3 regions of the Pseudonocardia sp. TMWB2A genome follow, and region 1 is predicted to be linked to each of the others. Evidence: riboswitches for the same ligand, from Rfam matches in the RefSeq annotation. Region 1 holds a riboswitch; each other region holds the start of a gene.
What was found. A riboswitch is a leader RNA that binds a small molecule or an ion and turns the genes downstream of it on or off. The one in region 1 is predicted to bind S-adenosylmethionine.
Positions count from the first base shown of each region.

Region 1 (2,252 bases):
GCCGGACCGCGCCGCGCCAGGTCGGTCAGCGCGTCGACCAGCCGGTCGACGTCGGAGGGGCCGGTGCGCAGGCCCAGCGAGGCGCGCACCGCGTCGCCGCCGCCGGTGAGCCGCTCCAGCAGCGGGTGCGCGCAGAACCGCCCGTCGCGGACACCGATGCCGTACTCGGCGGACAGCGCCGCCGCGACGAGGCCCGCGGGCAACTCGCCGAGGGTGAACGAGACGGTCGCGGTGCGGTCGGCGTCGGGCCCGTCGTCGAAGCAGGACAGGACCCGCAGGCCGGGGGCGGTCGCCAGGCCCGCGCGCAGCCGGGCGGCGAGCTCGCGCTCGTGGGCGGGCACGGCGTCGTCGATCAGGTCCTCGAGGGTGCGGCAGGCCGCGCCCAGCGCAGCGGCGCCGAGCACGTTCGGGGTGCCGCCCTCGTGGCGCTGCGGTGCGGGCAGCCACTCGGTGACGGTCTCCCCACCGGCCACGGCGACCGAGCGGACCGCTCCCCCGCCCGCGACGTGCGGCTCGGCGGCGTCGAGCCAGTCCCGGCGACCGACGAGGACCCCGGCGCCGTAGGGCGCGTAGAGCTTGTGCCCGGACAGCGCGACGTAGTCCGCGCCCCACCCGGCCAGGTCGACGCGCCGGTGCGGGGCGAGCTGCGCGGCGTCGACGCACAGCCGGGCGCCCGCGGCGTGCGCGATCCGGGCGATCTCGGCGACCGGGAGGAGCTCGCCGGTCACGTTGGACGCACCGGTGACCGCGACCAGCGCGGCGTCGGGACGGGCGGCGAGCTCGGCCCGCAGCGCGTCGAGGGTCGCGGCGATGCTGCGACCGGCCCGCACGACCCGGTGCTCGGCGCCGCCGGTACCGCCCCGCCAGGCCAGCAGCGTCGCGTGGTGCTCCAGGTCGAGGGTCACCACCGGGCCGGGCACGGCGCGGGCGAGCAGGCCGAGCGCGTCGGTGGTGTTGCGGGTGAACACCACGACGTCGTCGGCGCGGGCCCGGACGAACCGGGCGACGTCGGCGCGGGCGTTCTCCACCAGGGCGGTGCAGACCTTCGAGGTCCAGCCGGCGCCGCGGTGCACGCTGCCGTGGTAGGGCAGCACCTGCGCGACGTGCGCGGCGACGCTCTCCAGCGCCGGCGCCGACGCGGCGGAGTCGAGGTCGCAGTAGCGGGCCCACCCGCCGTCGACGAGCGGGACGGTGAGGTCCGCGCCGACGACACGGGGCAGCGCGTGCTGGACGGAACGCGACAGGGCGAGGGTCATGATCGGGCCTCCGGCCGATCTCGGGGACCCGGCGTGGCGCACGGATCCGCGCTTGCCGACTGCGGGTGTCGCGTCGGCCCGGTCATCACCCGGGGCACCCCACCGCGGAGGAGGGTTGCCGTCCAGCGAGCCGGGGCTTCGCGCTGGCACTCGTGACCTTCGCCGCCGAAGCTAGCACACCGTCTCAGAAGGAGACACCGTGACCGTCGCCACCCCGGATAGCGTCTGAACGATGACCGACACGCAACCCGCCCCGGGCACGGTACGGCGGATCGACGTCCCGGAGTCCGGCGAGCTTGCCCAGCTGGCGGCGGTGTTCGACGACCTGCAGTACGTGCTGCAGTGCTGCGAGCACCTGGTGACCGCGCTCGGCGGTCCGGAGTCCGGCCCGGTCCGGGTGGCCGCCGACCCGGCCCTGGTCGAGGCACTGTGGACCGGCGCGGTGATCGGCTACGTGCGCTGCTTCTCCGGCCGCACCAAGACCCTCACGAAGGACGACCTGTCCACCCTGGAGCTCGAGGGTGACGTCACCGGGTTCCACGACATGATGTCGACGCTGCGCGACCACTACGCGTCGCGGCACGTCAACCCGCGTGAGTCCTACGAGATCGGCGTCGCCCAGTCCAACGACGGCGCCCCGCGCGGTGTCGCGGTCGTCTCCACCCCGCGCCCCCAGGTCGACGAGACCACGGTGCGGCTGCTCGGCCGGGTCGCCTACGGCCTGTCCGGGCTGGTGGACGCGCGGATGACCAAGGCCCAGAACGACGTGCTGGGCGTGGCGCACGCGATGACCGCGGGCCAGCTGGCGGCGCTGCCGATCGTGCACCTCAGCGACGCCGGGGAGGCGGACCCCGCCGGGGAGGGCTGACCGTCGTGCGGCCGTCCCGTGCATGGACGGCCGCACACCGGCTATCCGGTCACCGAACGTCCACGACGAGAGGTGACCCCATGACATCCCGTACGACGACCGCCGACGCCGTCCGCAGCGCCCTGCAC
Region 1 covers NZ_QKQY01000002.1:640,380-642,631, forward strand. The annotation lists gene DMP17_RS17330 (aminotransferase class V-fold PLP-dependent enzyme) at 1-1,256, opposite strand, end outside; SAM riboswitch class IV at 1,300-1,414, opposite strand; gene DMP17_RS17335 (hypothetical protein) at 1,489-2,124, shown strand; gene DMP17_RS17340 (DUF2795 domain-containing protein) at 2,205-2,252, shown strand, end outside.

Region 2 (2,252 bases), 4.2 Mb from region 1:
GCGGGCGCCCGAGCCGGGCGTCGGCGCGGGCGTGGTGTTCCAGCAGCCGCGGCTGTTCCCGTGGCGCACCGTCGGCGGCAACGTCGACCTCGCGCTGAAGTACGCCGGCGTCGCGCCGTCCGACCGGGCCGTCGCCCGCGACGGGCTGCTGGAGCGGGTCGGGCTCACCGGCGTCGCGGACCGGCGGATCTGGGAGATCTCCGGCGGCCAGCAGCAGCGGGTCGCCATCGCCCGGGCGCTCGCCGCCGACCGGGACCTGCTGCTGCTCGACGAGCCGTTCGGCGCGCTCGACGCGCTCACCCGCGAACGCCTGCAGGACGACGTGCGCCGGGTCAGCCACGAGACCGGCCGGACGAGCGTGTTCGTCACCCACTCCGCCGACGAGGCGGTGTTCCTCGGCTCCCGCGTCGTGGTGCTCACCGCCCGCCCCGGCCGGATCGCGCTGGACCTGCGGATCGACCTGCCGCGGTCCGGTGTGGACGCCGAGGCGCTGCGCGGCTCCCCGGAGTTCGCCGAGCTGCGGGCCCGGGTCGGGGCCGCGGTGAAGGAGGCCGCCGCCTGATCCCGGCCGCACGTCGTCGACGGGCCGTCCGCCCGCGCTCCCCACGAGCGGACGGCCCGTCCCGGCCCGTCCGCGGCCCCGGGCCCCCGGCCCGGGGCCGTGGGGGTTGACACCCGATCGGTACATCGGTTCCAGTTGTCGCAGTCCATCCAGAGCGGTCGAGAGTCCCGGCTCGTCGACGCCGCAGCAACCCGCCCCGTCACCGGGGCAGGGTGCTACCGCCGGGTCCGATGGGAGACCCCGATGGCCCACCGCCACGCGACGCCCCGGCCCGACTCCGGGCAGCGGGCCCGGATCCGGCTGCGCTGGGTCCGGCGCCGCCACGTCGACCTGTGCCGCACCGGCGCCGCGCTCTGTCGCTGACCTCTCCACCCGTGCCCCGCACCGGACCGCCCCCCCGACGTGGACGGCCGGTCCCCGCCTGCCCGAGGGCAGCGCCCGCACCCGAGAGGTCCCGACCGTGACCGCACCGCATCTCGTCCCGCCCACCGCCTCCGCACTGGAGGTCCGGTGGGTCGAGCACACCGACCCGCTCGTCCGCCCGCTGCCCACCGGGCCCGGCACCCGCCCCGACGGCGACGGCGCGGCCCCCGCCGCCCCGTCGGGGCCGGTGGTGCTGCTGCTCGACGGCGGCGACCCCGTCGCCGGGGGCACGTTCCGCCGGCGGGACTCCGACACCGCCGAGCTGACCCGGATCTGGACCGCCGCGTCGCACCGGCGCCGCGGCCTGGGCCGCCGGGTGCTGGTCGAGCTGGAGGACGCCGTCGCCGCCCGCGGCTACCGCCGCGTCTACCTGACGGCCGGGCCGCGCCGGCCCGAGGTCGGTGACCTGTGCCTGGCCGCCGGGTACACGGCGCTCTACGACCGCGCGCTGCCCGCGGGCCGGGTCCGGCGCCGCCCGTTCGAGAAGTACCTGCACGGCCGGTTCGCGTGACCGACCGGTCCTCAGCCGGCCGGGGGCGGATGGTCCCCGGCCGGCGAGAGCACCGCGGCCAGCGCGGCCGCGGCGGTCTCGACCAGGCGGGGGTCGGCGCCCGCCCGGGCCCGCAGGTGCAGCGGCTCGGACGGGGCTCCCGGCAGATCCGCGCACGGCTCGAGCCCCTCGGGTGCGTCGCCGAGCCCGGCGACGAGCGCGACGCCGAGCCCGCCGCGCACCGCGTTGAGCACGCCGGCCAGGTAGGCGGCCTCCCCGACGACGGTCGCGGCCATCCCGGCGGCCGACAGCGTCTGCAGGGCGCGGCGACGGATGGTGCACGGCGAGTCGATCACGACCAGTGGGACGGGGCCGTCCGCGGGGCGCCGCCAGCCCGGCGCCGCGTACCAGGTCAGCGGGATCGCCCCGGCGGCGACACCGGGCCCGTCGACCACGTCGCCGATGTACATCGCGAGGTCCAGCGTCCCGCGGTCCACGGCGTCGTTGAGCCGGCTGGAGCGGTCCAGCCGGAAACGCACCGCGGTCCCCGGGAACACGTCCTGCAGCCGCTCCATGACACGGGGCAGCAGCTCGTCCGCGGCGTGCTCGGTGGAGCCCAGCACCAGCGACTCACGGGTGTCGCCGACACCGAGGCGGCGCAGCGCGTCGTCGTGGGCGGCCAGGATCCGGCGGGCCTCGCCGAGCAGCGCCTCGCCCTCCGCGGTGAACCGGCTGACCCGGCCGTCCTTGCGGACCAGCGGGCGGCCGACGGCCTTC
Region 2 covers NZ_QKQY01000002.1:4,807,688-4,809,939, reverse strand. The annotation lists gene DMP17_RS37060 (ABC transporter ATP-binding protein) at 1-562, shown strand, start outside; SAM riboswitch class I at 705-812, shown strand; gene DMP17_RS37055 (GNAT family N-acetyltransferase) at 1,023-1,496, shown strand; gene DMP17_RS37050 (LysR substrate-binding domain-containing protein) at 1,508-2,252, opposite strand, start outside.
Region 2: it holds a riboswitch for S-adenosylmethionine, as region 1 does, so the genes downstream of both, DMP17_RS37055 (GNAT family N-acetyltransferase) here and DMP17_RS17330 (aminotransferase class V-fold PLP-dependent enzyme) in region 1, are expected to answer to the same signal.

Region 3 (2,252 bases), 4.1 Mb from region 1:
CGACGTCGCCGAGGATCCGCAGCGGCGGTGCGGTGCGGCCCACGGCGGCCTCGGCGGCCCGGACCTGGGCGACGATGCGGGCGGCGTCGTCGGCGTCGTGCGGGGTGGTGAACACGACGTCGCCGACCCGGGCGGCGAGCAGCGCCGGGGCGTAGCCGTGGGCCAGCGAGACGACCAGCGGCTGGCCCTGCGGCGGGCGCGGCACGATCGACGGCCCGGCGACGCCGAAGTGCTCCCCGGCGAAGTCGACCCGGTGCAGCTTGTCCCGGTCGACGAAGCGCCCGGTCAGGGCGTCGCGGATCTCGGCGTCGTCCTCCCAGGAGTCCCAGAGCCTGCGCACCACCTCGACGGCGTCGGCGGCCTCGCCGAACAGCTCGGCGACGAGCTCACGGGCGGCCGGGGTGTCGAGGTCGGCGCGGCGCAGGCCGGGGACGGTGCGGCGGCCGAAGTGGGCGGCCTCGTCGGCGCGCACCGAGGTCTGCACCCGCCAGCCGGCGCGGCCGCGGCTGTCGTGGTCGAGGGTGGACAGCGCCGACGCGACGTGGAACGGCTCGGTGTGGGTGGTGGTGACGGTCGGGACCAGCCCGATCCGTGAGGTCAGCGGCGCGAGGAAGGCGGCGACGAGGGAGGCGTCGAGCCGGCCCTGCACCCGGTCGGTGCGCCGGTCGGCGCCGCTCAGGTGGTCCCCGGACTGCAGCCCGAGTGCGTCCTCGATCGTGAGCAGGTCCAGCAGCCCGCGCTCGGCGGTGCGGGCCAGGTCGGTCCAGTAGCGGGCGGTGAACAGCTCGCCGGGGCGGGCGCCGGGCTCGCGCCAGGCGGCGGGGTGCCAGCCGGCACCCTCGAGCGCGACGGCCAGGTGCAGAGGGCCGTCGCCGGTGGTGGTGTCCGATGTGGACATACGGCATCGCTTTCTCGTCGAACGGGGGCACGACGGGACGACAAGGACGTCGGGGCGGCCCGCGGGACGCGGCGGCCGGGACGGGTGGCCGTCGTGGACGGCCGGGACGGGGTGGGCGGGGCGCCCGGCGGGACGCCGGTCAGGCCCGACAGGTGGCGCCCGCGACCCGCATCAGGTCGACGTGGCGGCGGTACCGGGGATGGTGCGCGGCACGCACCTGCTCGGCGACCGTGCGCATGGGTTCCTCCATCGAACCCGGCTGGAGCACCCGCTCCCGCGTGCTGCGGGGGGTTGCTGCGGCGTCGTCGAGCCGGGTCTCTCGGCCGCTCCGGATGGTGTGCGATCCGACTGTAGGTTTCCGGTGCCCGACGGTGTCAACCCGCATCACAGTCGAGTGACCTGCGCCGCAGCAAGTCTCCCGACCTGCGGAACCACCACCCGGATGCCAGGGAAGATGTCCGGACACGCTGACCGTGTTCCTGGTTGGTGGACGCCGGGTTGTCCGGAGAGGTGACCACCGCGCACCCTGGTCGGGTGACGATGAGCCAGCGGCGGCCCTCGCGCCCCGCACGGCTCGTGGGGGACGCGACGGCCCCCGTCCCCCAGCGGCAGGCGCGCACGGCGTGGCGCGCTGTGCCCCTGCGCCCTACCGGCCTCGAGCCGTTCTGGCCGAGCCGGCGCGCGCCCGCCTACAGCGAACTCTGTCGCTGACCGGTCTCCCGTCCCGCGGGCCGTAACGCCACGCCCCCGGCGTGCGAGGCACCCGCCGGACCGGGAACCGCCCGCCGGACACCACTCCGGCCCGCCACCCGTCCCGTACCCCGGCACGCCCTCCCAGGGCCGGCCGGCCCCGGCGCGCAGCGGTCGTCCCGACCGCCCGCCGCCCCCACGGAAGGACCCCGTCCCGCGATGTCCCCGCACGTCCTGCGTCCCGGATCCCGGGCGCGCACCGCCGCCGTCCTGCTCGCGCTGCTCACCGCGCTCGGGCTGCTGGCCGGCTGCTCCCGCGCCGACGAGAGCACCACCGCCGCGGGAGCCACCTCCCCCGCGACCGAGGTCCGCCTCGGCTACTTCCCGAACATCACCCACGCCCCCGCGCTGGTCGGGGTGAAGCAGGGCCTGTTCGCCGCCGAGCTGGGGAACACGAAGCTCACCACCCAGACGTTCAACGCCGGCCCGGACCAGGTCAACGCCCTGCTCGGCGGCTCGATCGACGTCGCGTTCATCGGTTCCGGCCCGGCGATCAACGCCTTCACCAAGTCGAACGGCGAGGCCGTGCGCCTCGTCGCGGGATCCACCTCGGCCGGCGCCCAGCTGGTGACCAGCCCGGACATCACCTCCCCCGAGCAGCTCA
Region 3 covers NZ_QKQY01000002.1:4,766,898-4,769,149, forward strand. The annotation lists gene DMP17_RS36860 (LLM class flavin-dependent oxidoreductase) at 1-898, opposite strand, end outside; gene DMP17_RS36865 (putative leader peptide) at 1,038-1,136, opposite strand; SAM riboswitch class I at 1,142-1,237, opposite strand; gene DMP17_RS36870 (ABC transporter substrate-binding protein) at 1,808-2,252, shown strand, end outside.
Region 3: it holds a riboswitch for S-adenosylmethionine, as region 1 does, so the genes downstream of both, DMP17_RS36865 (putative leader peptide) here and DMP17_RS17330 (aminotransferase class V-fold PLP-dependent enzyme) in region 1, are expected to answer to the same signal.